Regions from separate parts of the Rossellomorea sp. GQ25 genome, predicted to be linked through region 2. Evidence: riboswitches for the same ligand, from Rfam matches in the RefSeq annotation. Region 2 holds a riboswitch; each other region holds the start of a gene.
The links. Region 2 has a riboswitch for S-adenosylmethionine ahead of AC6CIB_RS18585 (sugar ABC transporter substrate-binding protein). Riboswitches for the same ligand answer to the same signal wherever they lie in the genome.
Positions count from the first base shown of each region.

Region 1: linked by a shared signal. The riboswitch ahead of AC6CIB_RS04555 (methionine biosynthesis PLP-dependent protein) and the one ahead of AC6CIB_RS18585 (sugar ABC transporter substrate-binding protein) in region 2 are both predicted to bind S-adenosylmethionine.
Region 3: linked by a shared signal. The riboswitch ahead of AC6CIB_RS15810 (2,3-diketo-5-methylthiopentyl-1-phosphate enolase) and the one ahead of AC6CIB_RS18585 (sugar ABC transporter substrate-binding protein) in region 2 are both predicted to bind S-adenosylmethionine.

Region 1 covers NZ_JCAXEQ010000001.1:827,001-837,610, forward strand. The annotation lists gene metH (methionine synthase) at 1-1,457, opposite strand, end outside; gene AC6CIB_RS04545 (bifunctional homocysteine S-methyltransferase/methylenetetrahydrofolate reductase) at 1,438-3,288, opposite strand; gene metC (cystathionine beta-lyase) at 3,305-4,489, opposite strand; gene AC6CIB_RS04555 (methionine biosynthesis PLP-dependent protein) at 4,482-5,603, opposite strand; SAM riboswitch class I at 5,697-5,806, opposite strand; gene AC6CIB_RS04560 (tryptophan--tRNA ligase) at 6,030-7,028, opposite strand; T-box leader at 7,089-7,330, opposite strand; gene AC6CIB_RS04565 (metal-dependent hydrolase) at 7,397-8,023, opposite strand; gene AC6CIB_RS04570 (NUDIX hydrolase) at 8,122-8,748, opposite strand; gene AC6CIB_RS04575 (HAD hydrolase-like protein) at 8,762-9,418, opposite strand; gene AC6CIB_RS04580 (phospholipase D-like domain-containing protein) at 9,952-10,470, opposite strand.
Region 2 covers NZ_JCAXEQ010000006.1:153,636-164,245, forward strand. The annotation lists gene AC6CIB_RS18555 (acyl-CoA dehydrogenase) at 1-381, shown strand, start outside; gene AC6CIB_RS18560 (TetR/AcrR family transcriptional regulator) at 629-1,282, shown strand; gene icmF (fused isobutyryl-CoA mutase/GTPase IcmF) at 1,279-4,545, shown strand; gene AC6CIB_RS18570 (hypothetical protein) at 4,855-5,037, shown strand; gene rpoE (DNA-directed RNA polymerase subunit delta) at 5,198-5,761, shown strand; gene pyrG (CTP synthase) at 6,257-7,861, shown strand; SAM riboswitch class I at 8,283-8,389, shown strand; gene AC6CIB_RS18585 (sugar ABC transporter substrate-binding protein) at 8,485-9,570, shown strand; gene AC6CIB_RS18590 (sugar ABC transporter ATP-binding protein) at 9,587-10,610, shown strand, end outside.
Region 3 covers NZ_JCAXEQ010000005.1:24,524-35,133, reverse strand. The annotation lists gene AC6CIB_RS15820 (carbon-nitrogen family hydrolase) at 1-422, opposite strand, end outside; gene AC6CIB_RS15815 (pyridoxal phosphate-dependent aminotransferase) at 544-1,728, shown strand; SAM riboswitch class I at 1,779-1,881, shown strand; gene AC6CIB_RS15810 (2,3-diketo-5-methylthiopentyl-1-phosphate enolase) at 1,995-3,209, shown strand; gene AC6CIB_RS15805 (2-hydroxy-3-keto-5-methylthiopentenyl-1-phosphate phosphatase) at 3,209-3,871, shown strand; gene AC6CIB_RS15800 (methylthioribulose 1-phosphate dehydratase) at 3,868-4,515, shown strand; gene AC6CIB_RS15795 (1,2-dihydroxy-3-keto-5-methylthiopentene dioxygenase) at 4,512-5,024, shown strand; gene AC6CIB_RS15790 (aspartyl-phosphate phosphatase Spo0E family protein) at 5,239-5,484, shown strand; gene AC6CIB_RS15785 (MarR family winged helix-turn-helix transcriptional regulator) at 5,722-6,180, shown strand; gene AC6CIB_RS15780 (M3 family oligoendopeptidase) at 6,361-8,055, shown strand; gene AC6CIB_RS15775 (YkvI family membrane protein) at 8,196-9,227, shown strand; gene AC6CIB_RS15770 (DUF6254 family protein) at 9,299-9,418, shown strand; gene AC6CIB_RS15765 (DUF2254 domain-containing protein) at 9,465-10,610, opposite strand, start outside.

The sequences.
Region 1 (10,610 bases), on a different contig from region 2:
GTTAACAGTTGATGAGAACGAAGGGCAATTTCTACCTTACGCCCAACTGACACTCCCATTCCTTTTTCATCAATCGTTCCTACCACAACCGCCGCTCCAAATTCCTTCATCAACTTTGTAATCTTTTCAAACCGATCTTCTCCGTCTTCAAGATTAATAGAGTTTATGATCACTTTCCCTTGAGAATATTTCAAGGCGGTCTCTAGCACCTTCTCATCTGTAGAATCTATGACAAGTGGAACTTTCACTTTCTTCACCACTTCTTGGATAAATGCATTCATATCTTCTACTTCTTCACGATCGGGATCGGCAAGACATATATCTATCACCTGAGCTCCTTTTTTCACTTGTGCTCTCGCTATCTCTGAAGCTTCTTCCATTTTATTTTCTGCTATTAATCGCTTGAATTTACGTGAACCGATGACATTCGTCCGTTCACCGACCAAAATCGGCCTTCTGTCTTCATCCTCATAGACGAACGCCTCAATTCCTGACACCGCATGAGGGTGAGACTCATTGGGTTTACGAGGAGGCAATCCCTTTACTACTTCTGAAAGAGCACGAATATGCTCCGGTGTCGTTCCACAGCACCCTCCAACAAGATTCAGCCAGCCTTTTTCAGCAAATCCTTTCATCTTTACACTGAGTGAATCTGCCGTCTCATTGTAATTTCCCTCTTCATCAGGAAGTCCTGCATTCGGATAACAGCTGACATAGGTAGTGGCTAGACTTGATAAGGAACGAATATGATCACGCATAAATTCAGGTCCCGTTGCACAGTTAAGACCAACTACCAAAGGGTTTAAATGTTCAAGGGATAAATAAAATGCTTCGATGTTCTGGCCGGCGAGTGTAGTGCCCATCGGCTCAATGGTTCCGGATAATAAAATGGGGATTTCTTTCCCTCTGGATTCAAAGGCAGTTCGAATTCCAAGGTTTGCTGCTTTTACATTTAAAGCATCCTGGCTCGTTTCAAGCAGCAGTACATCAACTCCTCCATCGAGAAGACCTTCTGCTTGAACACGATAGTTGTCTACTAGCGCATCGAAGCTTACCCCTCCTGTAACAGATAAGGTTTTTGTAGTCGGACCGAGGGATCCCGCAACAAACCTGGGCCACTTGGAAGTTGAGACATCTTCTACTGCTTTTCTGGCAATTTCAGCTGCTACTTTATTGATTTGGTATGCTTTAGAACCTAAATCATATTCGTCCAGTACGATGGGGGTTGCACCAAAGGTATTCGTTTCAATCACATCAGCTCCGGCTTTCAAATATTCCAGATGGATCTGATAGATTACCTCCGGCGCTGTCAAAACCAGATTTTCATTACATCCTTCAAGCTCTTCTCCACCAAAATCCTCTGGGGATAAATTCGCTTGTTGAAGCATCGTTCCCATTGCTCCATCGAGTACGAGTATTTTTTTCCTAAGCTGTTCTTCAAACAAAGTGTTGGCCATAGGGAACCTCTCTTTCTGTGTTGGTTTTCTCTTGTATATGATGAATCAATTCAATGCTCATATCGTATCGAACAAAAGGCGTGATAAGATAAATCCCATTAAACAGATTTATTGCTGTATCAAGTAAGTCTTTTGCTATCTCCATTCCAGCTGCTCTTGCCATAACCGGATCACTTCCCGCTTCCTTCATTCTTTTTCTTGTTTCTTCCGGAACACTAATTCCCGGAACTTCATGATGGAGAAACTCTGCATTTCTTGAGCTGATTAACGGCATGATTCCGATAAAGACCGGAACATCTAAATGCTTCGTAGCTTCATGTACTTGAATCAGCTGTTCTTTCCCAAAGATCGGTTGAGAAATGAAATAGTCGGCTCCTGCTTTCTTTTTCTTTTCAAGCCTTTTTACAGAAGCGTCTAAATGACGGAAATTCGGATTAAAAGCTGCACCTACTGAAAATTGAGTACGTTCCCGGAGTGATTTACCGGAAAAGGATATCCCCTCATTGTTCTGTTTGATGAGTTCAATAAGTTCAAGGGAAGATAAATCATATACGGATGCTGCTCCAGGAAAATCTCCAATCTTGGCCGGATCTCCTGTAATGGCTAATATATTGTGTATTCCCAACGTATGCAATCCCATTAGATGAGACTGTAGTCCAATCAGGTTTCGATCCCGGCAAGTGATGTGAACTAAAGGCGTAAGATCATATTTGGAACTGACTAGGCTACCAATGGCGTCATTACTAATACGAGGTGATGCTAACGGATTGTCAGCAAGCGTGAGTGCGTCAATTCCAGCTTCCTTTAATGCCTCAGCCCCTTGGAAGAACAGCTTCGTATCGAGATGCTTAGGGGGATCGAGTTCAACAATAATCGTTTTCTTTTCTCTTACTTGCTCATGCAGCAAGTTTCCCCTGATAGAAGGTGATGATAACTGAACAGCCTTTTTTGCTTTCACTACTTTTTCTTTAACAGGCTCCCTGCTTTTTAACCTGCTGGCTACTGAACGAATGTGATCAGGTGTGGTTCCACAGCACCCCCCAATGATTCTCACACCTTGCAGTCTCAATTCGTTGCTTATATCCCCAAAGTAATCAGGCTCAGCAGAGTAATAGAATCGACCTTCTTCATAGTTTGGCAGACTGGCATTGGGATAGACGGATAGAAATGCCCTTTTAGGTAATGGAACTTCCTCTAATGAGTTCACCATATGAAATGGCCCCATGCGGCAATTGATGCCGACAACATCGGCCCCCAATAATTCTAATTGCTGAAGTGCGTCTTTTATCTCCATTCCATTTTGAAGAACTCCCGTTTCATGTAGAGAAACTTGAGCAATGACAGGAATGTCCGCTTCACGTTTAGTAATGTTTAATACCGTGGTTAATTCCTCGAAATCATAATAGGTTTCAAGCAGAATGCCATCTACACCCTCTAATAATAAACAGTATAGCTGTTCCCTAAAGCTTCTTTTGATTTCTTCCAGTGACACATTTTGTTTAATGCCCCTAATTCCCCCGATGGTGCCCAGAATATAGGTGTTTTTACCCGCAGCTTTTCTTGCTAGACGCACTGCAGCTGTATTTATTTCCTTAACAGAATCCTCCAATCCATATCTGGAAAGCTTTTGATAATTGGCTCCATACGTATTGGTCTGAATGATATCTGCTCCTGCATCAATATACTCTTTATGGACTTTCAACACTTCATTTGGGTGAGAAAGGTTTAGTTCTTCAAAGCATCTGTCCACTCCATATGAATACAACAACGTTCCAATGGCCCCATCTGCAATTAATACTCTTTCTTTCAGTGCTTCTAGCAACGGCTTCATGACATTCCCTCCTTTTTTATAAATTTATCACGTTGTTTCGATTGATCTTTTTTATACTATCTAAACCGTTTTGAAGATCGTTAATTAATTCATCCACGTTTTCAAGTCCTACTGATAATCGCAATAAACCATCTGTAATACCTCTTCTTTCCCGCTCCGCTTTTGGCATAGAAGCATGTGACATCCTTGATGGATAGGATAGAATTGATTCAACAGCTCCTAAACTTACGGCGAATACCGGGATGTTTACATTTTGTATGAGTTGCTTCACTTCCTCTTCCCCTTTTAATCGGAAGGAAAGAACCGCACCGGGACCCTCCGCTTGTCGAACTTGAATTTCACGACCGGGGTGATAGCTCAAGCCAGGGTAATACACTTCTTCTACTTCCTTTCTCTTTTCTAAGAAGCCCGCAATCTTATAAGCCGATTCTGATGATTCCTTCAATCTTACATGCAATGTTTTCAGCCCTCTTAAGAGCAGCCAGCAATCCTGAACTCCGAGGACCGCACCGAACGAATTCTGCAGGAATGCAAGTTTCCTGGCAATCTCTTCATTTCCCGTTACGGCAAGCCCTGCCAAGACATCACTATGTCCGGCAAGAAACTTCGTGGCGCTGTGGAGAACAACATCTACCCCTAGACTGATCGGTCTTTGCAACAGGGGGGTCATGAATGTATTATCAAGAAACGTTAAACATCCATTCGCCTTGGCAAGCTTAACGACTCCTTCAATATCGGTGATATTCAAAAGCGGATTGGATGGTGTCTCCATATAAATCACTTTCGTATTGTGCTTGATTGAACAAGCCACTTCATGTAAATCCTTCATGTTCACAAATGAGTATTCAATCCCAAACTTAGTGAGGACCTCGGTAATCATTCTGTATGTCCCACCGTACACTTCTTCTGATACGAGAACGTGGTCTCCACTCGACAATAATAAGAAGCTTGTGGAGATTGCCGCCATTCCGGATGAAAAGGCAAAGCCCCTTATCCCGCCTTCCAATTCGGCGATCGTTTCTTCAACGGTTTCCCTCGTCGGATTTCCCGAACGGCTGTAGTCATACGTTCCATATTGATCAAAATCCTGTTGATGAAAGGTTGTTGCATGTTGAATCGGCGTAGAGACCGCTCCTGTCTCTTTATCAAATCCGTGAGAATGAATGAGTGACGTTTGAAGTGAAAATGGTTTTTTACTCATACGTAAGCACCTCTTTTTCCATTTGATGAAAAACATTCTCCAAGTCTTCAATCAGGTCATCAATAAATTCAATCCCTACAGAAAACCGCAGGAGTCTGTTGCAGATACCCAACTTATTTCGTTCATCTACAGGAATGTCTGCATGTGTTTGGGTAGCGGGATAGGTGATAAAGCTTTCAACCCCTCCTAAACTTTCAGCAAACGTAATAACTTTTAAGTGGCGGAGAAAGGGAGCAACCCATTCTTCCTTTGCGATACGAAAGGAAAGCATGCCGCCTTTTCCCGGATATAAAACGTCCGTTACACATTCATGCTCTTCAAGATATTTTGCTAGTTTTCTTGCGTTTTTTTCATGCTGAGCCATTCTGAGACTAAGGGTTTTCATCCCTCTTAATAAGAGCCAACAATCAAATGGTGCGAGAACCGCGCCGATTGAATTTTGAATGGTATAGATTTTTTCCGCCAACTCCTCTGTGTTTACGATCACCACACCTGCCAGCACGTCATTATGGCCCCCTAAGTATTTCGTGGCGCTGTGAATAACAATGTCTGCTCCCTCAGTGAGAGGCTTTTGCAGAACAGGGGTGTAGAAGGTATTATCAACAATTAAAAGCAATCCGTTATGCTTGGCAATTCCAGCAACCTCAGAAATACTTGCTTCATTCATCAATGGATTGGTTGGCGTTTCAAGGAAAATGGCCTTGGTTCTGTTAGAAATTTGTTCTTCTATGGAGCCAGCATCACTTGTGTCAACAAAATGAAATTTGATACTATATTGCGCTTCATACTGTAGGAATAAACGGTAGCTTCCGCCGTAAAGGTCTTTCGATACAATCAATTCATCCCCGCTTGAGAATAAGCCAAGGATTGCCTGAATCGCGGCCATCCCCGAACTGAAGGCAAATCCTCTGTACCCCTCCTCCAATAGAGTAAGAGCTTCCTCTAAGGTGCTGCGTGTTGGATTTCCAGTTCTCGTGTAATCATAGCCTGTCGATTGGCCGATCCCTTTATGTTCATAAGCTGTCGATAGATGAATGGGCAGGCTGACGGCACCCGTTGCAGGATCCTTCCGATTACCTGCCTGGACAAGCAAAGTATCAATATGTTTTTTCAATATTCTTCTCTCCTTTTCTTTCTTGAAAACGAAAAGGGAAAAAACAAAAAAACCTTCTTATGAAAATAAGAAGGTTTTGTACGTTCGTTCTCCCTCTTATCGTCCAAGTTGACATCAACTTGCTGGAATTAGCACCATACCTATAACTTTGGCTGGTTGCTGAGGTGTCTTCGGGCCAGTCCCTCTACCTCTCTTGATAAGAAACTATATGATATTGTGAAAAATAACTTTCCCATAACTTATAACATAGGAGAACAAATGTCAATGAGAATTATGAATTATTCGAAAATAAAATTTACGTAGTGACGCCTTTTTTTGAGGCATTTTTCGTCTCCCTCTATTCCGCAGGAGGCGCACACATTCCACTCCAATCAAACGGCAGATGAAAGATTGGATTCAACAAAACTTAACAGAGCGATTTTTTATTTAATGAAAAATCCCTATTTTTCTTTTAATTTCCTTCATAAATGGAATCGTTTTTTCTCTTGCTTTTTCGGCTCCTTCTTGTAAAATGGCATCCAGCCTTTGGGGGTGTGCTATTAGTTCTTCATATTTGGATCGCGGTTCTTCGATAAAGGAATTCATGACTTGAAAGAGCTCTTTTTTCGCTTCTCCCCATCCTATTCCTCCTTGAAATCTCCTTCTCAATTCTTCAACTTGATCGGATGTAGCAAATTCTTTATAGAGCGAAAATATGATTGATGAATCAGAATCCTTAGGCTCTTCCGGGGATGAAGAATCTGTTTTGATTTTATTGATTAATTTTTGAAGCTTTTTTGGTTCTTCAAATAATGGAATGGTGTTGTTATAACTTTTACTCATCTTACGACCGTCTAGTCCAGGGAGAACGGCAGTTTCTTTTTGAATGATATATTCAGGGATGACAAATGTTTCTCCATATTGCTTATTAAAGGTTTCTGCTATATCCCTTGCAATTTCAACATGCTGAATTTGATCTTTCCCAACAGGAACCAGTTCTGTTTGGAATAGAAGGATATCTGCCGCCATCAAGATCGGGTAGGTGAATAATCCCATGTTGACGCCCGCATCCACCTCCCTGCCCGCGGAATGATTTTCTTCAACCATTGATTTATATGCATGGGCGCGATTCATTAATCCTTTAGGTGCAAAACAAGACAGGATCCAGCTCAATTCAAAGATTTCAGGTACATCGGATTGACGGTAAAAGACCGCCCTCTCAGGATTCAATCCTAATGCTAACCAAGCTGCGGCCACTCCATAAGATAGTTGTTTCATTTCATGCGGATCATGTATTTTTGTTAAACCATGATAATCCGCTACAAAATAAGCTGTGTTGTAGGATTGATTCTCTGCCAATCGTAATGCCGGTTTGATTGCACCAATATAATTCCCTAAATGAATACGGCCTGTTGGTTTAATACCAGTCAGAACTTGTTTTTTCATAACAATTCCCTCCGCTGAAAAATAATAAAAATAAACACAAAAAGGGCTTCTCATCCTCTGAAAAAGGACGAGAAACCCGTGGTGCCACCTTCATTCGCTTACATTGTGTAAACGCACTCATCTGTACAGAAGTCGCCTTCGATACATCGTCTCTTTTATCGGTGAGACCCTTCGCCATAACCTACTTATTTTCAGCTTGGATGCTCAAAAGCCCATTCAACGATTTCACCATACTGATTCTCACCAGCCATCAGCTCTCTGAAATGTTTCGTTCGTCTACTCTTCTTCCTCATCGCATTTAACTATTTAATGTGTTTCCATTATTTTAATGTATCGGGAAATAATGGTCAAGTAGGTGTAAACACATTTTAGATTTCTTTGGATGAAAGGGGAAGGAAAAGCTTTATGCCTCTCTTATTAAAAGGGAGAAATTTCATATCCGCGATCAGATGACTGGCATACCCGATTACACATGCTTCAAATACTCCCTCAATCATTAAAGAAGACTCTAGATAATGAGCAATCATGCCGTAATATACAATTCCAAGAAAAGAGTGAGTATAACTGCGATGTGAAACGAATGAGGCAATGAAAATATAAATACCTAACAACCATAACCACGTTTCATTCAGCTGCCAACCGCATGCAGTCACACCGATGCCGGTAATCATCAGCATTCTTCTCTGGGTAATGAAACTGGAGAGAATCATCATTCCTGCACCATATCCAATACCAAGCCATCGTTCTTTCCCAATTCCTTCAAGATAGCTGTATATCATCATTAAAAAACCAATGATTTGTGCCACTGCTCTGATCATTTTTGGTGAAAAAGTAACCTTGTTACTAAGCTTTCCGTCAATATCCATATCAGGCATGAGTCCGGATACCCCGCCTATTGCCACAAGTGCGGCCGTTATGTCAGGACCAGTTCCAAATGAGTTGGCCACGATAAATCCTGTTGCTGCTCCAATTGCCATATGTGCTGTGCCGTTCAAGTGTGTCCTCCTACTCTCTTATCTCATTATATATGTAACTAGATTACTATAATAGCCTTTATTATCCATATTGACCATGGGAAGTACGAATTAATTTCCTAAAGATGAGCCGATATGCGCTCAATAATTTCAAGAAGATAGGACCTTTCATGTGGAACAAAGTGATGGTAACTCACCCTTTGCTTAAGGAAGTCCTTTTTTCCTGTTTCCTTAACAAGAAATCCTTCTACTTTGATTTCCGCTTTCGTTTGTTGAACGAGCGCTTTAAAGTCTCTAAGAGTTGAACGGAAAATACCGGACACTTCTTCTAACTGAAGTTGAAATTCGTCATATGCAACCGGCTTGGTATACAGGAATATGTGAGTTAGTTCCCGATCGATCATATCCCGTTGAATTAACTCCCCTTTTACGATTCCTAATGATTGCAATTCGTCTATCGTAATAAGAAGTCCAAGCTCTTCATGAAGTTCTCTCACACCGTCTTCAATCTTCTCCTGTGACAAAATATGTCCAGCGGCGGTAATATCAAGTAAGCCAGGGAAATCCTTTTTCTTATCACTTCTCATTTGGAAATAAATATAGGTCTCTCCACTACTCTCATCATAATGCGCAAGCCAACAATGAAAGGTTTCATGCCAATATCCCTTTAAATGCACCTCGGAACGACTGGCTACTCCAAGCCTATTACCGTACTCATCAAAGAAGGCTAGTTGTTCATTCTCCACCCGAATCCCTCCTTTATTTCATTTCCTCCAGATACTCTTTAACCTCCAAGAGTTCTTCAACCACAATATCCGCTTCACTTAATTCTTTTTCCTGAGAAAAATCAAAGGCACAACCTATCGAAAGAAAGTGATTTGCCTCTGCTCCTTTGAAGTCAGACAATCTATCTCCAATCACAATCCCATGTGTCAGATTGTGATCCTTTTTGATTTTCCCAATCAACTCCCCTTTGTCATCTGATTCTATTTCCTGAATGCTGTAGCAGTCTAAAATCCATTGATCCAAATGAAAGTATTGGACGATCGTCTGTAAATACCGAGGATATCCGTTGCTTGCCACAAAGATCGGAAAACCTCTCCCTGATAAATAAGTTAATATTTCCTCCGTATGTGGATAGAGCGCTCCATTTCCTTTCTGAATATTTTCAATCAGCTTTTCATGAAATTCATCATTCACTTTACTATGTATATGTAATGGATGATGAGGTAAAAGTGTTTTCCACACAACAGAAAGAGGGACACCCATAATTCCCCTGTATATTTCAAGAGGTGTATCCCCTTTCCACATTCCTTCATCTCTAAGTCGTTGAAAGGTATCATGAAGTGAAGCTTCAAGAATACGATTCGTTTGAAATAACGTTCCATCCATGTCAAAAATCATTCCAGCTTTCATTTATATTCTCCTTCATTGCCTTTCGTACATTAGTATGTTCGAGATTTATGCTTAAGTCACTATATTGCTTACATGAAAATAAACCTTCTCTTATCATATCAAATTCACGGCCGAAAGAAAGCAGCTACTTTTAATAGGAAGATGATCAGCTTCTTACTAATTATTACTGTCCATATAATGACGACGAATTCTCTATTTACAAAAAAACACACGAGAATGCTTCTCTCGTGTGTATTCCTTAAATCGGTTTATATCTTATTTTCTTTAAGATGCATTTGGAAGATAAAAGAGGATCGTCAACATCATGCCAATAACAGAAAAAATCACGATACTAACTGCTACAGACTTGTGAGACTTTGACACATGTTTCTTCTTTAACACGTTAAAAAACTTAAAAGCCAATAACGAAAGAATAAACAAAGATACAAACAAGAGCTCGCTCATGGACAATCCCTTTCTTCAGTAAGGTGTATTCTTTTTAAGATATGAACACACTTTACCATATTTTCTTATTCAATAAAAATTATTTATTCTTAGAAATAATAATATGCCCATTCAGGCGTTTTACGGAGCGCTTTTTCCCAGGCAGAAAGTTCATTAAAATCCTTCATGGTCAGTTTTTTACTATCACTAATGTCTTTATGGATGAGTGATTCTAATTCGCCGGCAACTTTTGCATCCCGAATGATGCAGTTGCTTTCATCATTTAAGTAAAAGCTCCGTGGATCCCAATTTGCTGTACCAATATCAGCCCATTTATGATCAATGACCAGCACTTTACCGTGGAAAAATCCTCTTTCGTATATATAGAGATCCACTCCGCTCTCTAACAAAGTTTTCTCTACTCTGTAATCTGGCGGCTTCGTAAACCATGCATCTGTATCGTCCGGGATGAGGATCTTCACTTTTATCCCACGCTTCACTGCTTTCTTTAAAGCTGATACAAGTTTCCCATTTGGTAGAAAGTATGGGGTTGTAATCGTGACACTCTCTTCCGAACTGTTAATCCTGTTTACTGTCTTTTCTGCAATACTGTCTCCTGTTGAAAACAAGAATTGGGGTGAGTTCTCGCATAGTTTTTCACACCTTGTTTCACATCCCAGTGCATGATGAGAAATAAAATCACGATGCATGCAGCCGTTATCAGGATTCCTTTAAGTCCTTTTTTCAGCAAGAGAACTCACCTCATTTT
Region 2 (10,610 bases):
GCTCAAGGAGCCCTTGATGCGTCTGTAGAGTATGCAAAAGAGCGTGTACAATTCGGGAAGCCGATTGCAGCGAACCAAGGAATTTCATTCAAGATTGCCGATATGGCGACGTCCATCGAAGCTTCCCGTCTATTAACCTATCAAGCTGCATGGTTAGAGTCAGAAGGTCTTCCGTACGGAAAAGAATCGGCGATGTCGAAGCTGATGGCCGGGGATACAGCGATGAAAGTGACAACAGAAGCGGTTCAAATTTTTGGTGGATATGGTTATACAAAAGACTATCCTGTAGAGCGTTATATGCGTGATGCGAAGATTACGCAGATTTATGAGGGGACGCAGGAGATTCAGAGGTTGGTTATTTCCCGGATGGTGACGAAGTAATTGAATGTGTTTTTTTTGAAGAGGATCTCTTGATAGTCCTGAAGCGTGTCAGTCCCTGATGGTTTCTACTTTGCTTCGTGGCGTGAAGGGGTTTGTATCATTGGAAGCTTCTTAAGGGTGCCAGACCCGGTTTGAATAGCTATGTGATTAGAGAGATAGATTGGTATCTGCTTTGTTGGGGGATGAGGCAGATTGGTCTTGGAATGGGGTCAATGGGAGAATCGGATAGAAAAGGCGGTCGGTTGTTTTGAATAAGAAGAGGGAAGTTCATGCTTCGGTTAAGGATGAGCGTTTAGTAGAAAAGCGGCGTGATCAGATGATTCGTGGGGCCGTCTCTCTATTTAAACAAAAGGGATTTCATCGCACCACGACTAGAGAGATCGCAAAGGCCGCCGGATTCAGTATCGGAACGCTATATGAATATATTCGAACAAAGGAAGATGTCTTATATTTAGTGTGTGACAGCATTTATGAGCAGGTTCGATTGGAGCTTGAGGAGCTGGATGTCGGAAAAGGGACACTGGAGAGCTTAAGGCTCGGCATCGCTCATTATTTTAAAGTGATGGACCGGATGCAGGATGAAGTCCTCGTCATGTATCAGGAGGCGAAATCTTTATCGAAGGACGCCCTTCCATATGTACTGCGTAAAGAACTTGAAATGGTGGGGATGGTGGAGGGCCTCATCATAGGTTGTGTCCAGAGTGGAAAGCTTGAGCTTGATGAAGATCAGATCCATATGCTGGCTCAAAATGTATTCGTCCAAGGACAGATGTGGGGATTCCGTCGTTGGGCACTGCAGAAGCGTTTTACACTCGATGAATACATCAACCTTCAAATCGAACTCACTTTTGCAGGCGTCATAGGGTTTGAAAAACAAGGGAGAACAGGGGGAGTAATATGAGCACGGTTGAAATTTATAAACCAAAGCACCATGTTCGTTTTGTAACGGCTTCGAGTCTGTTTGACGGACATGATGCGTCGATCAACATAATGCGTCGGATTATCCAGGCAAGTGGGGCAGAGGTTATCCATTTAGGACATAACCGCTCCGTGGAGGAAGTCGTCAATGCTGCGATTCAGGAGGATGTACAGGGAATCGCAATTTCGTCCTATCAGGGAGGACATGTTGAATATTTCAAATACATGTACGACCTTTTAAAAGAAAGAGGAGCTTCTCATATCCGCATTTATGGCGGGGGTGGGGGAGTCATAATCCCACGTGAAATCAAGGAGCTGCACGAATACGGGATTGCCCGCATCTTTTCACCAGAAGACGGTCGAAAGCATGGTCTTCAAGGAATGATCAACAACATGATTGAAGAGTGTGATTTCCCGACGATCAAGGGAAACGTGAATCAAGAGGTTGAAAAGCTTTCGACTGGAAATGTGAACACGGTTTCGAAGCTGATTTCACTTGCCGAGTATCAAGTCGGAGCGAATGAAGAAGTGGCAGCGACAGTACAAACCGTTTTTTCTGAAATAAAGAACTTAGCGAAAAAAGTACCTGTTCTAGGGATCACTGGAACGGGTGGAGCAGGGAAGAGTTCTTTGACGGATGAGCTGATCCGTCGTTTTATCAACGAGCTTCCTGAAAAGAAGATCGCGATACTATCCATCGATCCTACGAAACAAAAAACAGGCGGAGCCCTTCTTGGGGACCGCATTCGTATGAACGCCATCTTCAATCCTCGCGTCTATATGCGAAGTCTTGCTACCCGTGGGTCGAAAACAGAGCTTTCACTGGCCATCAAGGATGCCATCAATGTTGTCAAAGCGGCAGGCTATGACCTGATCGTCGTTGAAACGAGCGGGATCGGTCAGGGGGATGCGGAAATCGCTGAAATCTGTGATATGTCCATGTATGTCATGACAAGTGAGTTCGGTGCTCCGTCCCAGCTTGAGAAAATCGATATGATTGATTTTGCCGACCTAATTGTCATCAATAAATTTGAGCGCAAAGGCTCAGAGGATGCAAGACGCCAGGTCCAAAAGCAGTATCAGCGCAGCCACTTGCTTTTTGATAAAGACTTAGATGACATGCCGGTATACGGAACGATCGCCAGTCAGTTCAACGATCCAGGTACGAATGCATTATTTGCTGCGATCGTGGAAACCGTGAACAATAAAATGGAACTGGATTGGAAAACAAGCTTCTCCAAAGACGTGGATGTGGAAAAGCAAAACGTCATCATTCCAAACAATCGCCGTTACTATCTGCGTGAGATTGCGGAAACGGTCCGGAACTATCATAAAAAAGCCGAGGAGCAGGTGAACCTTGCCCGCAGATTGTTCCAATTGGAAGGAGCAATCGAAGCCGTTAACGAAAAGGAAACGAATGATGGGGTCGTCACATCCCTTCAGACGTTGAAAGAAGAACTCGAAAACAAGTTAACAGCTGAGTCGAAACAGATTTTACAAAAATGGGATGGGTTAAAAGAGACCTACAGCAAAGATCAATTCATCACAAAAATCCGTGATAAAGAAATCGTCACTGAATTAAAGACAAAGAGCTTATCGGGACTTAATATTCCGAAGGTGGCCCTTCCAAAATACAAAGACTACGGACAGATTCTGGATTGGGTATACAAAGAGAATGTTCCAGGATCGTTCCCATACACAGCAGGAGTGTTTCCTTTTAAACGAAAAGGGGAAGATCCGAAGCGTCAGTTTGCCGGAGAAGGCACACCTGAACGGACGAATCGCCGTTTCCATTATCTATCTAAGGATGATGATGCGAAACGCCTGAGTACAGCCTTTGACTCTGTAACATTATACGGTGAAGATCCGGATCACCGCCCTGACATATACGGAAAAGTCGGGGAGAGCGGAGTGAGCATCTGTACACTTGAAGACATGAAGAAGCTATACGCTGGCTTTGATCTATGTGCGCCTTCTACGTCGGTATCTATGACGATCAATGGTCCGGCACCGATCATCCTTGCCATGTATATGAATACGGCGATCGATCAGCAGATCCGCATGAAAGAAGAAGAGCTTAACCGTGTACTGACGGTGGAAGAATATATTGAAGTGAAAGAACAAACCCTTCAAGTCGTCCGTGGTACGGTGCAGGCAGATATTTTAAAAGAAGATCAAGGACAAAATACTTGTATCTTCTCGACTGAATTTGCTCTTCGCATGATGGGTGACATCCAGCAGTACTTCATCGATCATAAAGTACGAAACTATTACTCTGTATCGATTTCCGGCTACCATATTGCAGAAGCGGGAGCCAATCCGATTTCACAGCTTGCCTTCACATTGGCGAACGGGTTTACTTACGTTGAATACTATTTAAGTCGCGGAATGGACATCAATGCGTTTGCACCAAACTTATCGTTCTTCTTCTCGAATGGTCTGGACCCCGAGTATACAGTGATCGGCCGTGTGGCTCGTCGCATTTGGTCAACGGTGATGCGTGATAAATACGGCGCAAATGAGAGAAGTCAAAAGTTGAAGTATCATATTCAAACATCGGGCCGCTCTCTTCATGCCCAGGAGATTGACTTTAACGATATCCGTACTACACTTCAAGCCTTGATGGCCCTGCAGGATAACTGTAACTCCCTGCATACCAATGCCTATGATGAAGCTATCACGACACCTACAGAGGAATCGGTCCGCCGTGCCATGGCAATTCAGATGATCATTACGAAAGAACACGGATTATCGAAAAATGAAAATCCGCTTCAAGGATCGTTCATCGCAGAAGAACTGACCGATCTAGTGGAGGAAATGGTTCTGACAGAATTTGATCGCCTAAATGATCGAGGCGGTGTACTCGGATCGATGGAAACCCAGTATCAACGAGGGAAAATCCAAGAGGAATCCATGTACTACGAAATGAAAAAGCATTCCGGGGAACTTCCGATCGTGGGAGTGAACACGTACCTGAATCCAACTCCACCTTCAGAGGAACAAATGGACAGCATGGAACTTGCACGTGCAACGAAGGAAGAAAAAGAAACACAAATTCAAAATCTGCAAGACTTCCAATCACAGCACAAAGATCAATCCGAAGAAGCCCTGATCCGCTTAAAACAAGCAGCCGTAGGCGGAGGAAACATCTTTGAAGAACTGATGGAAACGGTGAAAGTAGCCAGTCTTGGCCAAATTACACGCTCCCTATATGAGGTTGGCGGGCAGTACCGTCGAAATATGTAACAACCAAGAAGAAGATGAGACTACTGTGGGGATGCAGTGGTCTCTTTTTCTAATTGGGCATATTCATAGGTGCGAGGAGTCTCACCGCCCACCCCGCGGAAAGCGAGCATCCTGGACAACGCATGTCTGTTGAAAAATGATAAAAGTAAACCCAACAAGTTTAAAAAGTCCAAAAACAGTCTATCCTTTAAACAAAATCAACCAATTTTTAACACGATCTTAATAGTAGTCGGGTATCATTTCCTATATAATGAGAATTGTCAGATAAGTGAGAGGGTAAGAACGATATATACGTTTGGATGTGAGACTGTGAAGACTATTTTTCGTTATATACTATTAACCATCATCATATTTGCTGCAGTACTTCTATATCACTTGCAATTAGGAGCGATTCCTTTTTTTCTACTCTCTTTCTATCTTTTCTATGAAGCGTTCCGTGTGATTCGAAACGGTGAAAAAGAAGAGAAATGGGAAAGTGGCAGATCCTCCTGACACCTGTTGTGAAAAAAATGCAAGAAAAACCAGATAGGTATAGCATAAAGTCTTTTCTATTGTTTATAATGATGAATATGGTTAAAATTGATAATGGAGAATTTTTGCCCTTTTTTACTCTACTTAGTAGAGTGTGAAATAGAGAAAGGAAGTGCGTTAATTGAGTCTTAAGCAGTTATCCAAAGAAGAATTACGTCAAACATCATTCATTGAGTTGGCACATGAGATTTTAACAGAGAAAAAGAAAGCGATGCCTTTCGAAGACGTAGTCAAAGAAATTAAAGGTTTGCTTGGAATCTCTGAAAAAGAGGTTCGCAGCCGCTTACTTCAATTCTACACGGATCTTAATGTCGAGGGACGTTTTATTGCCATGGGCGATAACAGTTGGGGATTAAGAGAATGGTATCCGGTGGATCAAATCGAGGAAGAAACCGTTCCAACGATGAAATCCAGCAAAAAGAAAAAAGCGAAGAAGAAAGACGATGAAGATTTAGATCTTGAAGATTTCGAGGATCTGGACGATGAAGATCTTGATTATGATGATCTTGATGACACGGACGATGACGATGATCTGACAGATGACGACGATGTAGATGCCGTTGACGCCGATGCAGATGAAGATCTGGACATCGATGAAGACGAGGAAGAACTTGAAATCGATGAATTCGATGAAGACGAAAACGAAGAAGAAGAAGATCTTGATGAGGAAAAGGACGATAAATAAACTTTAATTCTTATAAGGATCAGACGAACCTATCAAAAGGAGGCTTTTTGCCTTTTTGATAGGTTTTTTTATGGTCTCGAGCCTTGTGCATCAGGTGATACTATTGATTGAAAATTCCCTCATCATTCTATGCTTGACTTCTTTCTTTGAGGAAGGTAGTATTTTATTTGGGCTCCTTAAAAAAGGACGAATTACGTATACAACGCTCCCCTTACATGTTTGTAAGTGGGGCTTTTTTTATTTTATAAGAAGTAAGCTTTGACGTAATAGGGTATTGTCTATTCCTTTATGTGTGGCGGATCGATTCTTTAAGACCCCTTACATTTTTATGTATATTGATAATAAGAGGCTGTCTTTTAGCTGGTTTATGCAGATGAATTTATTTTAAGAGAATGGACTTGTCCTTCTTTGAACAAGATAAATTCATGACATACCTACATAGGAGACACCCTCTACTTTTTTTGAACCAAACTTACTTTGAAGGGGGACATATACATGACTAAGTATATTTTCGTAACAGGCGGCGTAGTGTCGTCACTAGGGAAAGGGATCACAGCAGCGTCCCTTGGAAGACTATTGAAAAACCGTGGAGTGAGTGTCACGATCCAGAAGTTCGATCCATACATCAATTTGGATCCGGGAACAATGAGTCCCTATCAGCACGGTGAAGTGTTCGTAACAGATGATGGTGCGGAAACGGATCTTGACTTAGGTCACTATGAGCGTTTCGTTGATATTAACCTAACGAAATACAGCTCTGTCACAACGGGGAAAATCTATTCAACTGTACTGAAAAAAGAACGTCGTGGTGATTATCTTGGTGGTACTGTACAAGTTATTCCACACATCACAAACGAAATCAAAGAACGCGTATACCGCGCTGGACGTGAGACGAATTCAGATGTCGTGATCACGGAAATCGGTGGAACGGTAGGGGATATCGAATCTCTGCCATTCCTTGAAGCGATTCGCCAGATCAAAAGCGACGTAGGCCGTGACAATGTGATGTACATCCACTGTACTCTTGTACCTTACATCAAAGCAGCGGGTGAAATGAAAACGAAACCGACTCAGCACAGCGTAAAAGAGCTTCGCAGTCTTGGTATCCAGCCAAATGTCATCGTTGTACGTACAGAAATGCCAATGACTCAGGACATGAAAGACAAAATCGCGTTATTCTGTGATATCGATAAACATGCTGTAATCGAAGCAATGGACGCAGACACACTATACTCTATACCACTTGCGCTTCAGGATCAAAAGCTTGATGAAATCACATGTCAGCATTTAAAGCTGAACTGCCATGAAGCAGATATGACCGAGTGGAATGAGCTTGTTGATCGTGTGAAAAATCTTTCCCGTAAAACAACGATCGCCCTCGTAGGGAAATATGTTGAATTACAAGATGCGTATATCTCAGTAGTGGAAGCCCTTCGTCACGCCGGATATCATTTCGATAGTGACATTGAAGTAAGATGGTTGAACTCTGAGCTTGTCGACAAAGAAAACGTAGCAGAAAAACTGGCAGACGTAGATGGAATCCTTGTACCAGGCGGTTTCGGTGACCGTGGGGTAGAGGGGAAAATCGCTGCGACTCAATATGCCCGTGAAAACAAGATTCCTTTCCTTGGAATCTGCCTTGGAATGCAGCTTGCGTCTGTAGAATATGCACGTAATGTCCTTGGATTGGATGGAGCTCACTCTGCGGAGTTGAACCCTGATACACCATACCCGGTCATCGACCTGTTACCGGAACAAAAGGACATCGAAGACCTTGGCGGGACACTGCGCCTTGGACTATACCCATGTAAGCTGACAAAAGGTTCAAAAGCCTATGCAGCTTATGATGGAGAAGTGGTTTACGAGCGTCACCGTCACCGCTTCGAATTCAACAATCACTACCGCGAGCAAATGGAAAAAGCCGGCTTCATCTTCTCAGGCACTAGTCCTGATGGCCGTCTTGTGGAAATCATCGAGCTAAGCGACCACCCATGGTTCGTCGCGTCTCAATTCCACCCTGAATTCACATCACGCCCGACACGCCCGCAGCCTCTATTTAGAGACTTCGTGGAAGCATCACTGGCGTATGGTGAGAAATAAGATTTGATTTTGGAACTGCTCTCCCTGGTTTGGGAGGGCGGTTTTTTTGTTTTATAGGGTGCGGAATTTGTCGACGGGTAGGAAATGGATGCTTTGAGCGGGAAGTATACACTTATGATGGCTGGTTAGAGTCATGAAATGGGTGTGGGTGGCTGTTTTTTAAGGGGAATTGGAGTTTATCGACAGTTATTGAGATTTATCAACCGAAATTCAAATTTATCGACCGTTAATCGGATTTATCAACCGTATTTTCAATATATCAACCTAATTTTCAGGCGACCGTTCTACAACTAACGACAAATTTCGCGATTCTCCTCCTTACTCCCATCTAGAAAATTCCCTAAAAAGAATATTGACAATATTCCCACATATCGTTAACATATCGTTTATAGCGCATGCGAACTATACCAAATTTCATAATCTCTTATAAAGAGTTGGCAGAGGGACTGGCCCGATGACGCCCGGCAACCTACCGTACACACGGAAAGGTGCTAAGACCTGCAGGAAGAATTTCCTGAGTGATAAGAGTACGTTTATTTATACATAAACCTCTTTTCTCTTGGGAAAAGGGGTTTTTTTATTTGAAAAATTGAGGCATATCACCTCGGGAGGAGAAAAGAAAGATGAAAAAAACGACATCATTACTCGTATTACTCGTACTTATTTTCAGTTTAGCAGCTTGTCAGCCAAAGGTATCCCAGGAGGCTGGCGCGGAGAGTGGAGAAAAGAAGGAAGCGACTTCTGATCATCCATTAGCCAATAAAAAGATCGCACTTATTATGCAAATCAATTTAGGGACATTTTCCGCTCAATACATAGAAGGTGTCAAAGAGCAGGTAGAGAAGTTTGGTGGAAAGGTTCAAGTATTTACGTCTGAAGGAGACCTGGCAAAAATGTCTTCTAACCTGGATGCAGCCATCAATCAAAAGTTTGATGGGATCCTCATCGATCATGGGACGAAAGAAGCACTGCAATCAGGAGTAGAAAAGGCGAAGGAACAAAACATTCCGGTTGTCGTGTTTGATGCGGATGTTGCTTCAGAAGAGGTGACGGTGCTCGAACAGGGGGACCAGCAAATGGCGGAACAAACCTTGACGAAGCTTTCAGATGAGCTTGGCGGCAAAGGTGAAATCGTGAAGATTTGGGTTGCAGGCTTTGCCCCGATGGAAAGACGCCAAGTAGCCTATCAGGATTTTTTAGAAAAAAATCCTGATATTAAAGAGGTGGCAGCCTTTGGAGCGGCTACTCAGAATACGGCACTGGATACCCAGGCTCAAATGGAGGCGATTTTGAAACAGTACCCGAATAAAGGTGACATCGATGCTGTCTGGGCTGCTTGGGATGAATTTGCGAAAGGCGCCGTACGGGCAATCGAAGCAGCAGGGAGAGATGAAATCAAAGTATATGGAATCGACATGAGTGATGAAGACCTGCAAATTATTCAAAAAGATGGAAGCCCGTGGGTAGCATCGGCAGCTGTCGACCCGAAAGATATTGGCCGCGTGCAGGTCCGTTTCTTATATCAGAAGCTTAATGGGGAAGAAACGCCTGAGAAAGTAAAGCTTGAGCCGGTATTTATTGAAAAGGAAGCATTGCCTGAAGAAACGATCACGACAGATCAATTACACAAGCATGTTGAGGGCTGGGGAGCAAGTGAACAAGGTTATACAGATGAATTGAAAAAGCTTGAAGGATCGTTTACAGAGTAGAAAGGAGTTAGAAGCGATGACGTCTCCACTGTTAGAAATGATTGATATCAATAAAACCTTCTCAGGAGTGAAAGCCCTAAAGACTGCAAGCTTCGATGTGAAAGAGGGAGAGGTTCATGCTCTGTTGGGGGCGAATGGTGCAGGTAAAAGTACGCTGATGAAGATTTTATCAGGAGCCTATGTGCAGGACAGCGGAGACATCATCCTTCACTCCGGGAAAAGAGACTATCAACCTCCGAAAGAAGCGAAGGAGCATGGCATTCATTGCGTATATCAGGAGGTGGACACTGCCATTGTCCCTGAACTTTCTGTAGCAGAAAATATCGTCCTTGATCAATTCTCACAAAAAGGCTCCTTCTTTATTACCAAAAAGTCATTAAAGAAAGAAGCGTTGGAAGCGCTCAGACGAATTGGGGCAGAAGCAATACCCCTCGGGCAGCCTGCGTCACACTTAAGTCTCGCTGAAAAGCAGTTGGTGCTCATTGCCAGGAGTCTGCTTCAAAAAGCGAAAGTATTGATTTTAGATGAACCAACGGCACCTTTAAGTTCTTCTGAGACGGAAAAATTATTCCATGTCATAGAAGATTTAAAGAAAGAGAGAGTAGGGATCATCTTCATCTCTCACAGGCTCCCTGAAGTATTTCAGCTTTCCGATCGCATCACAGTCATGAGAGATGGGGAGACGGTGGGAACGTACGGAACACACCAAACAACCTCTCAGAAGATCATAGAAGCCATGCTCGGAGGAACCTATAGAGAAGAGTTTCAGAAAAAAAGGCTGCCAATCGGCGAAACGCTTTACGAAGTGAGAGGGCTGGAAGACCGAGAAAAGGTGAAGGATATCCATTTATCCGTCAAGGCAGGAGAAGTAGTCGGAGTGGTCGGACTTGTGGGAGCGGGAAAAACCGAGCTTGCTAAAGCCTTATTTGGAGCCTCACAAGTAGAATCGGGTGACCATTTTCTGAAAGGAAAGAAGTTCAGAATTCATTCTCCACGAGATGCGGTTCAGAATGGCTTGGCACTTGTTCCGGAAGAAAGAC
Region 3 (10,610 bases), on a different contig from region 2:
ATCTCTGTGTCTTGAAGGGTGAAGATGCCATCTTCATGCCCAGGAAGTAAATAATGATGTTCATCCATTAGCTTAAACAAGTGAAGCTTCGAATACTTTTTCACCAACTCGCCTTTTGAATTCGTAACTAAAAGGGTATTGGACACCCCATCCTGCGTTTTCTGTGCAATAGAACCACCTACAATATGAATAGAATATTTCTTTGATAGGGCAGACAGGAAGGAGATTGAATCTTTTGCTCCTTCATCAGCGATTTCCTCCATTCTTGTAAGGTCATATCCAGTCGTCCACAGTTCAGGGAGTACAACCGTATCACAGCCTTCGTCACACGCTCTTTTAACCCATTGTTCTACTTTTTGCTTGTTTTTTTCGGGATCCCCGAACACAATATCCATTTGTGCAAGACCTATCTTTTGAATCATTTCTTTCACCTCATTATGGACTTTTGGAATTTATTCCTTTACATTCTTTATTTTCCGTTATATCATTTGTGACTAGAATTTGAAAGTAATTAATTTTCAAAAAAATGTAGTGGGTGAGTGTATGAAAACCTTTAGTAAGGCAAAACGATTAGATTTATTACCTGAACAATTTTTCGCATCCCTCGCGGAAACAGTGAATGCTGTGGTCAAAGAGGGACATGATGTCATTAATTTGGGCCAGGGAAATCCGGATCAACCGACTCCTCCACATATTGTGGAAAAACTGACAGAAGCAGCAGCTTCCCCGTCCAATCATAAGTATCCTCCATTTCGCGGCTTATCGTCCTTTAAAGAGGCGATTGCTGCTTTCTACCTTCGTGAATATGGTGTGGAATTAGACCCGGAAACAGAGGTAGCTGTGCTGTTCGGAGGAAAGGCAGGGTTAGTTGAAATCCCTCAATGTTTATTGAATCCTGGTGATGAGGTATTGGTGCCCGATCCCGGTTATCCTGATTATTTATCAGGGGTGGCATTGGCAGAAGCACGTATGATTAAAATGCCTCTACGAGAGAAAAATGGATTTCTGCCTGATTATCGTGAACACTCTCGTAATGAGCTGGAAAATGCGAAGCTAATGTTTCTGAATTACCCTAATAACCCTACTGGAGCGATCGCCACAAAATCATTCTTTGAAGAAACAGTCACTCTTGCCAATCAGCATGATATTTGTGTTGTACATGATTTTGCCTATGGAGCTATAGGGTTTGATGGAAATAAGCCCATAAGCTTCTTGGAAACAAAAGGAGCAAAAGATGTGGGGATTGAGATTTATACATTATCGAAAACGTATAATATGGCTGGCTGGAGAGTGGGGTTTGCAGTAGGGAATAAGAGTGTCATAGAAGCGATCAACCTCCTCCAAGATCACTTATATGTGAGTCTGTTCGGTGCTATTCAAGAAGCGGCTACCACTGCCCTTTTAAGTTCCCAGGAATGCGTACATGAGCTTGTTTCAACATACGAAGAAAGAAGAAAACTATTAATCTCCGGACTTCAGGAAATAGGGTGGGATGTAAAAGCTCCACAAGGTTCCTTCTTTGCTTGGTTAAAAGTACCTGAGGGATTCACCTCTGTAGAGTTCTCTACTTATTTACTTGAAAAAATCAAAGTCGCTGTAGCCCCGGGAGTTGGCTTTGGAGAATTCGGAGAAGGGTATGTACGTGTAGGACTATTAACCACAAACGAGCGGATAAAAGAAGCGATTTCGCGTATTGAAAATTTAGAATTATTCCATAAAAGGGATTGACAGAAGTTGAAATTGGTGCAATAATCCAACTGAAATAATGAATAATGAAATTCTTATCAAGAGCAGGCGGAGGGACCAGCCCTATGAAGCCCGGCAACCGACTTATTCAAGCACGGTGCTAATTCTTGCAGCAATAATGCTGACAGATAAGAAAGAGTGACTTTATCAAACCTCTTCTTATTTGGAAGAGGTTTTTTGTTTACCCGGGCTTATGAAATCAACATGCGGATAAGAATAGCATGTTTTCAAAAGGAGGCAGGACAACAATGAGTGAAGTGATAGCCACATATGAACTAAAGGGAAAGAGTGGTTCATTCGAGAAAAAGGCAGAGGGAATCGCCCTGGGATTGACGGTCGGTTCATGGACGGACTTACCGCTCCTGGAACAGGATCAATTGCGCAAGTACAAGGGGAGAGTCGTTTCTGTGAAAGAGTGGGAGGGTAAAAATGGACCCAGAGGTAAGGTGCAAATTGGCTATCCCGGTCATAATTATTCAAATGATATCCCAGCCATCCTTACTACGGTATTCGGCAAGCTTTCCCTGGATGGTGAAGTGAAATTAGTAGATATAGAGTTTTCCAGTGACTTAAAAAAAGCCTATCCTGGGCCACGGTTTGGAATAGAAGGAATCAGGGAGCTAACAGGTGTACAAGAAAGACCCCTGTTAATGAGCATCTTTAAAGGCGTAATCGGCAGGGATCTTACCTACCTTGAAACTCAATTAAGGGCACAGGCTCTAGGGGGAGTCGACGTAGTAAAAGACGATGAGATTCTCTTTGATAATTCACTAACACCTTTCACTGAGAGGATCAATATAGGGAAAAGAGTGTTATACGAGCTGTTTGAAGAGACAGGTAAGAAAACGTTGTATGCTGTAAACCTAACAGGAAGGACTTCAGAATTACGTGATAAAGCAAGAAAAGCACGTGAGCTTGGAGCCCATGCCCTTTTATTCAATGTGTTTTCATACGGCCTGGATGTTCTCCAGGAATTGAGGGAGGACCCTGAGATCGGATTGCCGATTATGGCCCACCCTGCATTTGCAGGTGCTGTTGCTTCATCTCCTGCACATGGTGTGAGCTATTCTTTATGGTTAGGGAAATTCTTACGAATGGCCGGAGCTGATTTTTCTTTATTTCCATCTCCATACGGAACTGTCGCATTAGATAAGAACCAAGTCCTGTCGCTCAGTCATGAGTTAACAAAGGATGACGATCAACTAAGAAGATCATTGCCCGTACCGTCAGCTGGCATTCATCCTGCGCTTGTACCGCTTTTGATGAAGGATTTTGGTTTAGACTGTGTCATTAATGCAGGTGGTGGCATCCATGGCCATTCAGATGGGGCAATTGGAGGGGGAAAGGCATTCGTCCAAGCAATTGAAGCAGTTTTAAGAGGAGAGTCTCTGACAGATGCTGCAGATACCCATAGTGAGCTTCGTAAAGCACTATCCCTATGGGGAGAGGAGGTAAAGGTATAGTGACGCGTCCGATCATTTTCTGTGATTTTGATGGCACGATTACAGAAACCGATAATATCATCTCGTTAATGAAATCCTTTGCTTCTCCAGAATGGGAACCTATCAAAGACGACATCTTAAATCAGTCGATTTCCATTAAAGAAGGAGTCAGCAAGCTGTTTTCACTTATTCCTTCATCACAGAAAGAGGAAATGATTCAGTATCTATTAGACACAGCAGTCATACGTAAAGGGTTTAAGGAATTTGTAGATTATACAAAAAAACATGAGATTCCTTTGTATATCGTTAGCGGTGGAATCGACTTCTTTGTTCATCCTTTACTAAAAGAATATGGGCCTTTTAATGGGGTTTATTGTAATAAAGCAAACTTTAACGACTCAACCATAACGCTTCATTGGCCATATCCATGTGACGATCACTGTGAAAATAAAGGATGTGGGTGCTGCAAGCCTTCCATCTTGAGAATGTTGTCTTTAACAGAAGATACAGAGGTCATTGTGATAGGGGATTCTGTCACTGATATCGAAATGGCAAAGCTTGGAGATACTGTGATCGCCAGAGACTATTTGGCACATACATGCGAAGAAAAAGGAATTCTCTATCATCCGTTTGAATCCTTTCACGATTGCTTGGACGTCATTGAAAAAGGAGTGAAAATATGAATTCCTATCAATCTCAATGGAAAGAACTCGCTGATATTAAAAGGGAACTGGCAGCCAGGGATTGGTTTATGGGAACGAGCGGGAACCTTGCGATACGAGTGAGTTCTTTACCTGCTACTTTCCTGGTAACGGCAAGTGGAAAGGATAAAAGGAAGCAAACCGATAAAGATTTCCTGCTCGTGAATGCTCGTGGTGAGGCCATCGAGGATACTCCTTTACGACCATCTGCCGAAACATTGCTGCACAGTCATGTTTTCACAGAAAGTTCAGCAGGTTGCAGCTTACATGTCCATACTGTTGCCAATAATGTGATTAGTGAATTGTATGGGGATGAAGGTGTCGTCACATTTAGAAACCAAGAATTAATTAAAGCGTGGGATAAATGGAAGGAAGATGATTCTTTAACCATTCCAATTATTCGTAATCATGCACATATCCCGACGCTTGCCGAGGAGTTTCAGTCCTTTATTAAAGCAGACAAAGGGGCAGTGCTCATTCGCAACCACGGGATTACGGTATGGGGACGAACCGGTTTTGAAGCTAAGAAACTATTAGAAGCTTGTGAGTTTATGTTTCAATATCAACTCACTCTTTTATCCTTAACGAACACGAGATCATTTACTAAAGGAGGAGTCAGATTATGACGACAATCAAAATCCAAGGGAAAAACCAAGTCATTGATAATCAGGAAGAAGTAGTGAAGTATTTAAGTGAACAAGGAGTCATTTATGAGCATTGGAAAATCGAAAAGCTGGACGAAGGACTAAGGGACCAATACGCTTTAACCGAAGATGATAAAGCGGAAATTCTGTCTACTTTTAAAGAGGAGATTGAAAATATTTCAGAGCGAAGAGGATATCAGGCTTGGGATGTGATTTCCCTTTCCGAGCGCACACCAAATCTTGAAGAGCTTTTAAAGAATTTCCAACAGGAGCATCATCACACAGATGATGAAGTCCGTTTTATTGTAAACGGCCATGGTGTATTTGTTATTCAAGGAAGTGATGGTGATTTCTTTGAAGTGCATCTAAACCCGGGTGACTTAATTTCAGTCCCTGAAAATATCCGGCATTATTTTACATTGAGTGAAGACAAGCAAGTAGTTGCCGTCCGGATTTTCGTTACACAGGAAGGCTGGGTACCAATCTATTAATATAACTTTAGGGTAGACAAAGAGTGGAATCCATTGTCTATCCTTTTGTTTTTGATAGAGGATATATTTAGCGAAAAATGTCTAATTAAGATACATTACTAGTTATTTTGTCTTGTTTTGCGAATCTATTTACTTTTCTAATAATACTTGCGATAATGCTCAAGTAACGATTTAACTTAATAAAGGCTAGGAGCTAAAAAGGAGTTTATAAGAAATGGGTCGTCTACTAAAACAGAAGTGGTTATTAATGAGAATTAATCAAAAACGTTCAGAAATGATTGGGTTGGGAGAGAGTTTAGGATTATGTGCAGCGGAGACAATCAAATGCAGCCAGCAATTAGATCAGCTTTTGAACGACTATGAAAAGTGCACAAATATGATAGTACCATTAACCCTCCAAGAAACATCAAACGAATTTGGGCAATACATTAAGAACTTATTAAAACGAACTGCTTCTTGAGACTACTCACCAAGGCTTTCCCTCACCATTCAAGGTTTACAAGAGACAATCATCTCCAACAAATCCACATTTAAACCAAGACAATCATTTTAATTTGTCGTTATCTAAATAAACGAAGGGCGGTTCGCTATATGCGTAACGCCCTTCGTTTATTTACTGTTGAGCAGTGATTCTTGTTTGACAAGGATAGGGTTTATCTGTATAATATTTTGAAACTGAGATATTTATTTAAAAGGAATGAATGGAATGAACGAAACTCCAGACACAAAACGATCATTAAAGCTTTTCATTGTCCTGTCAAGAGCTTTCAAAGCCTTAAATGAAGAGATAAATAAAAACATCCAGGAGAACGGTTTAAACCCTACTGAATTTGCCGTCCTAGAGCTTCTTTATCATAAGGGAGATCAGCCTTTGCAACAAATTGGCGGAAAGATTCTATTAGCTTCCGGCAGCATTACGTATGTAGTGGATAAGCTTGAACAAAAGGGCTACCTAAAGCGCAATGCTTGTCCAAAGGACCGTCGGGTCACCTATGCTCAAATAACAGAAAGCGGCAGAAAGTTAATTGATGAGATATTCCCTAATCACGAAAATCGAATTCATGAACTGATGTCAGCTCTATCTCCTGATGAGAAGGAAGAAACGATAGAAATGTTGAAGAAATTAGGCTTATCCATTAAAGACTTGTCGTATTGAGTCGAACTTCCTGTGCCCCGTCTTTCATGAGACGGGGCTTTTATTTTGTCTTATAAGCACGTCCTTTCACATCAGTTCCATTATTTCTATTTCCTAAAATTCGATATTACAATAAACAGGAGATTTTCTATCATAAGTCGAATAACTATATTCGGGATTATATTAGGAGGAGGCAATAGTATGAAGTTTGATCAGTTTACATATGAAAGGCCCAATTTAGAAGAGGTTAAACCTGTTTTCCAACAATTGCTAGGGAAATTTAGGTCTGCGTCCAATGTACAGGAACAGGTGGATGCCATGAAGGAATTGAATGATATACGTCTGAACATCGATAACATGCAAAATATATGCTATATCCGGCATTCTATCGATACCAATGATGAGTTTTACAAAAAAGAGCAAGATTATATCGATGAAATGATGCCTGAGGTTCACGGGATGGTGACGGAATATTACCAGGAACTCGTAAACTCTCCTTATCGAAAAGAATTAGAAGAAAAGTGGGGAAAGCAGCTATTCGCTCTGGCAGAAAGTGAAATGAAGACTTTTTCTCCTGACATCGTCACTCTATTGCAGAAGGAAAATAAATTATCTTCCCAATATACAAAGCTGATGGCGTCTGCAAAGATTCCATTTGAGGGGGAAGAAAGAACTTTGGCTCAAATGGGTCCTTTCACACAATCTGTAAATCGGGAAACAAGAAGAGAAGCCGCTCAAGCGACCGTTGCTTTCTTTGAAGAGAATCAAGAAGAATTGGATCGTCTATTTGATGAGTTAGTTAAGCTGCGTCACACGATTGCGACCACATTAGGGTATAAAAACTTTGTTGAATTAGGTTACTATCGTATGACGAGAACGGATTATACTCCTGATATGGTAAAGGTTTTCCGCGAGCAAGTAAAGAAGCATATCGTTCCTCTTGCTACAGAACTTAAAGAAAGACAAGGAAAGCGCATTGGAATAGATTCCATGAAGTTTTTTGACGAAGGCTTTAAGTTTACTTCCGGAAACGCAGTTCCTAAAGGAAGCCCTCAGTGGATCATAGATAATGGCAAAAAGATGTACGAAGAGCTGTCACCTGAAACAAAGGAATTCTTTGATTTCATGATTGAGCATGATCTCATGGATCTGGAAGCGAAGAAAGGAAAAGCTGGAGGCGGCTACTGCACGTATATTGCAAACCATGAGTCTCCTTACATCTTCTCAAATTTCAATGGGACCTCAGGAGATATTGATGTATTGACCCATGAAGCAGGTCACGCGTTCCAGGTTTACTCCAGCAGGGGATTCGATATCCCTGAATATATTTGGCCAACGTATGAAGCGTGTGAAATTCATTCCATGAGCATGGAGTTCTTCACGTGGCCATGGATGAATTATTTCTTCGAAGAGGATACAGACAAGTATCAATTTTCACATTTAAGTGAAGCATTGCAATTCCTTCCTTACGGTGTGGCAGTTGATGAGTTCCAGCATTTTGTGTATGAGAATCCTGAAGCTTCCCCGGCTGAACGGAATGCCGCCTGGAGAAAAATTGAGAAGGAATATCTTCCCCATAAGGACTACGGTCATGTTTCTTACTTGGAGAATGGAGGATTTTGGCAGCGCCAATCCCATATTTATAATTCTCCCTTCTATTATATCGATTACACATTGGCTCAAATTTGTGCATTTCAATTCTGGAAGAAGATGAATCTTAATCGTGAGGAAGCGTGGAGTGACTATGTTGCCCTTTGTAAACTGGGAGGGAGCCTTTCATTCACCGGGCTTGTAGAAGCAGCCAAACTTGATTCTCCATTCCAGGAAGGGACAGTTGAAAAAGTCATTGAACCGATCAGACAGTGGCTAAATGGAATAGATGATCAATCATTATAAATGCAAAAAGGGCAGCGTATTTTTTACGGCTGCCCTTTTTGTTAGGGCTCTTCTACAATTCCGGAAGAATTACGTTCTTTTGCTTCTGAATTTCCCTGCTTGTACATAAGGTGAAGTAGAAGGTTGTCAGAGGTGATGGGATGAAAAAACTAGCTGGGTCGTTTCAAATAGCTGCTGTTTATGTTGGTACCGTTATAGGAGCCGGATTTGCAACAGGAAGGGAAATTGTAGAGTTTTTCACTCGGTTTGGCTTTGTCGGGTTTATTGCGATTTTATTAAGCGGGTACTTATTTATTACAATGGGAACGAAGATTATGCTGAAGTCCCATGATATTAAAGCAAAGTCCTTTGAAGAATTTAATGAATATCTATTTGGAAAATGGTTTTCTAAGGTTATGAATATCGTCATGATGATTATGCTGATCGGGGTTTCTGCGGTTATGCTTTCAGGAGCGGGGGCTGTTTTTCAAGAGCAGCTTTTGCTACCAAAACAATTAGGGATATTGCTGACAATCGGTCTTGGATTCATCACGATGATGGTGGGGATTAAAGGGCTTTTTGCAGTTAATACGTTCGTTGTTCCTCTTATGATTGTCTTTAATCTTTTATTGATGGTTTATTCTGTTCGAAACGCAGCTTTTTTAGACGCATTTCTAATGATACCGCATGCAGAGGATGGATGGAAATCCGTAGTAGCACCTTTTTCATACGTGGCCTTTAATCTGGCCATGGCTCAGGCGGTTCTCGTTCCCGTTGCCGGAGAAGTGAAAGACCGGGAGACCATTAAGTATGGAGGATATCTTGGCGGTTTTTTCCTTACACTGATCCTCATTTCCAGTCATATTACCTTAGTCATGATCCCGAATGTGACACAATACCAAATTCCAATGGCTGTGGTGATGAAATCCTTTGTAGCCGGGTTTTATCTTGTTTATATCATCATCATTTATGGTGAAATTTTCACTTCCGTGATCGGGGGGGTATTTGGTCTGGAGAAACAATTAACGAATTATTGGAAGGGCTCTTCTTTAATGACCTTTACCGGTATCTTTCTCGTGATCTATTCGTTAAGCTTTTTTGAATACAGTGAACTTCTGTCGTATTTATACCCACTTTTTGGGTATATGAGCTTATTATTCATCATTCTTCTTTGGATGAAACCCAATAAATAATCATCAAGGTGAGAGTAAAATGCGGGTCTGCTGCTCATGTTAATAGGGACTAATGAAAAGGAGTGGCGAACATGACGCAATCAAAACATGAAAAAGAAAGACAGTGGAATGTAAGAAAACAGGAACAGCATCCTCATGGCAAAGTATCATCCTTCAAGGAGCTTTCAGAAGGAAAAAAAGGAAAAGAATAAGAAAAAAAACGGATGCATCGTGCATCCGTTTTTTTCTTGGCTCTAATTACTCTTCTCTCTGATGATGGTAAGAGTCGCTTGTCTTATATTGTTCGGGGAAATATTTATTCCGCACTTCATCCTTATCCCAATCCGTTTGATTGCAAGCTGCAGCCAGTTCATCCAGGTGCCTCATAATGTACTGCATGTCGAGATTTTGAAGGCTTTCGTAATCAATTCCTTCCAGAATATAGTCTTTAAATGTCCACACCATATGCTGCGTTTCTTCGCTATTGTTTTCCCCTATCATTCGCAGCGAACGCAGGATTTCAGCAATAATGGATATGTCCTGCTTCCCGTAATGCCTTAACTGGTAAAAGCTCTTGTATAGATGATCAACAAAGGTAGGCTGTTCCAATATGATTCGCACATTGTTTTCTTCATCCGATAAATAAGAGCTTGGAAGCTTGTATTTAGCAAGTTTCGATAGAATGATCCCGATTTCTTCTATACAGTTTTTTGCCGTATTCGGGTCATTGATGGCGGGGGAAATGGCTCTCAAGGCTATTTCAACCAGCTTTCTTATCCCGAGCTCAATGTCTTCCATGGGCTCTTTATCAGGCCCAAGTACGAGGTATTCCAAGTAATCTTCTACATCAATGTCTTTATTCGTCGCCCATGCTGTCATGATAGGAGTTCCTTCAAGTAAGTATTCACCGGGTGTTTTCATCATGCGGATAACTGCTTCATCCTTAGCAGCATTATTGATCATTCCTTCAATATTGATCTGTTGTAAGTACCCCGATTGTTCACTATACACCAAAATGGGCTCCGTATCGTCAAAGAGCGTCTCATTAAAGGTTGAAGGCTGTTCATTAATGGCATTCTTTCTATATAAATAACTATTATCAATTTTTTTATTGGTTTTGATTGTTATATTATGTATTAAATTACTTACCTTCACCCAATTGGAAACATGATGAACAAAGTAGACGAAAACAAATAAACAAATAATCGCCACTATACCGGCAAAGGCCGAAGAAATATATAGTTTTTGCCCGGACTCGTCCTGAAGGAGAACCAACAAAGTGATGCAGTACACCACACCTGACACAAAAATGGCTAGAACCCGTTGTGTAGGACGGTCATTAATGAAGTTCTGCAGGGTTCTGGGTGAATATTGGGACAAAAAAGTGGTTAAGACGACCATAAT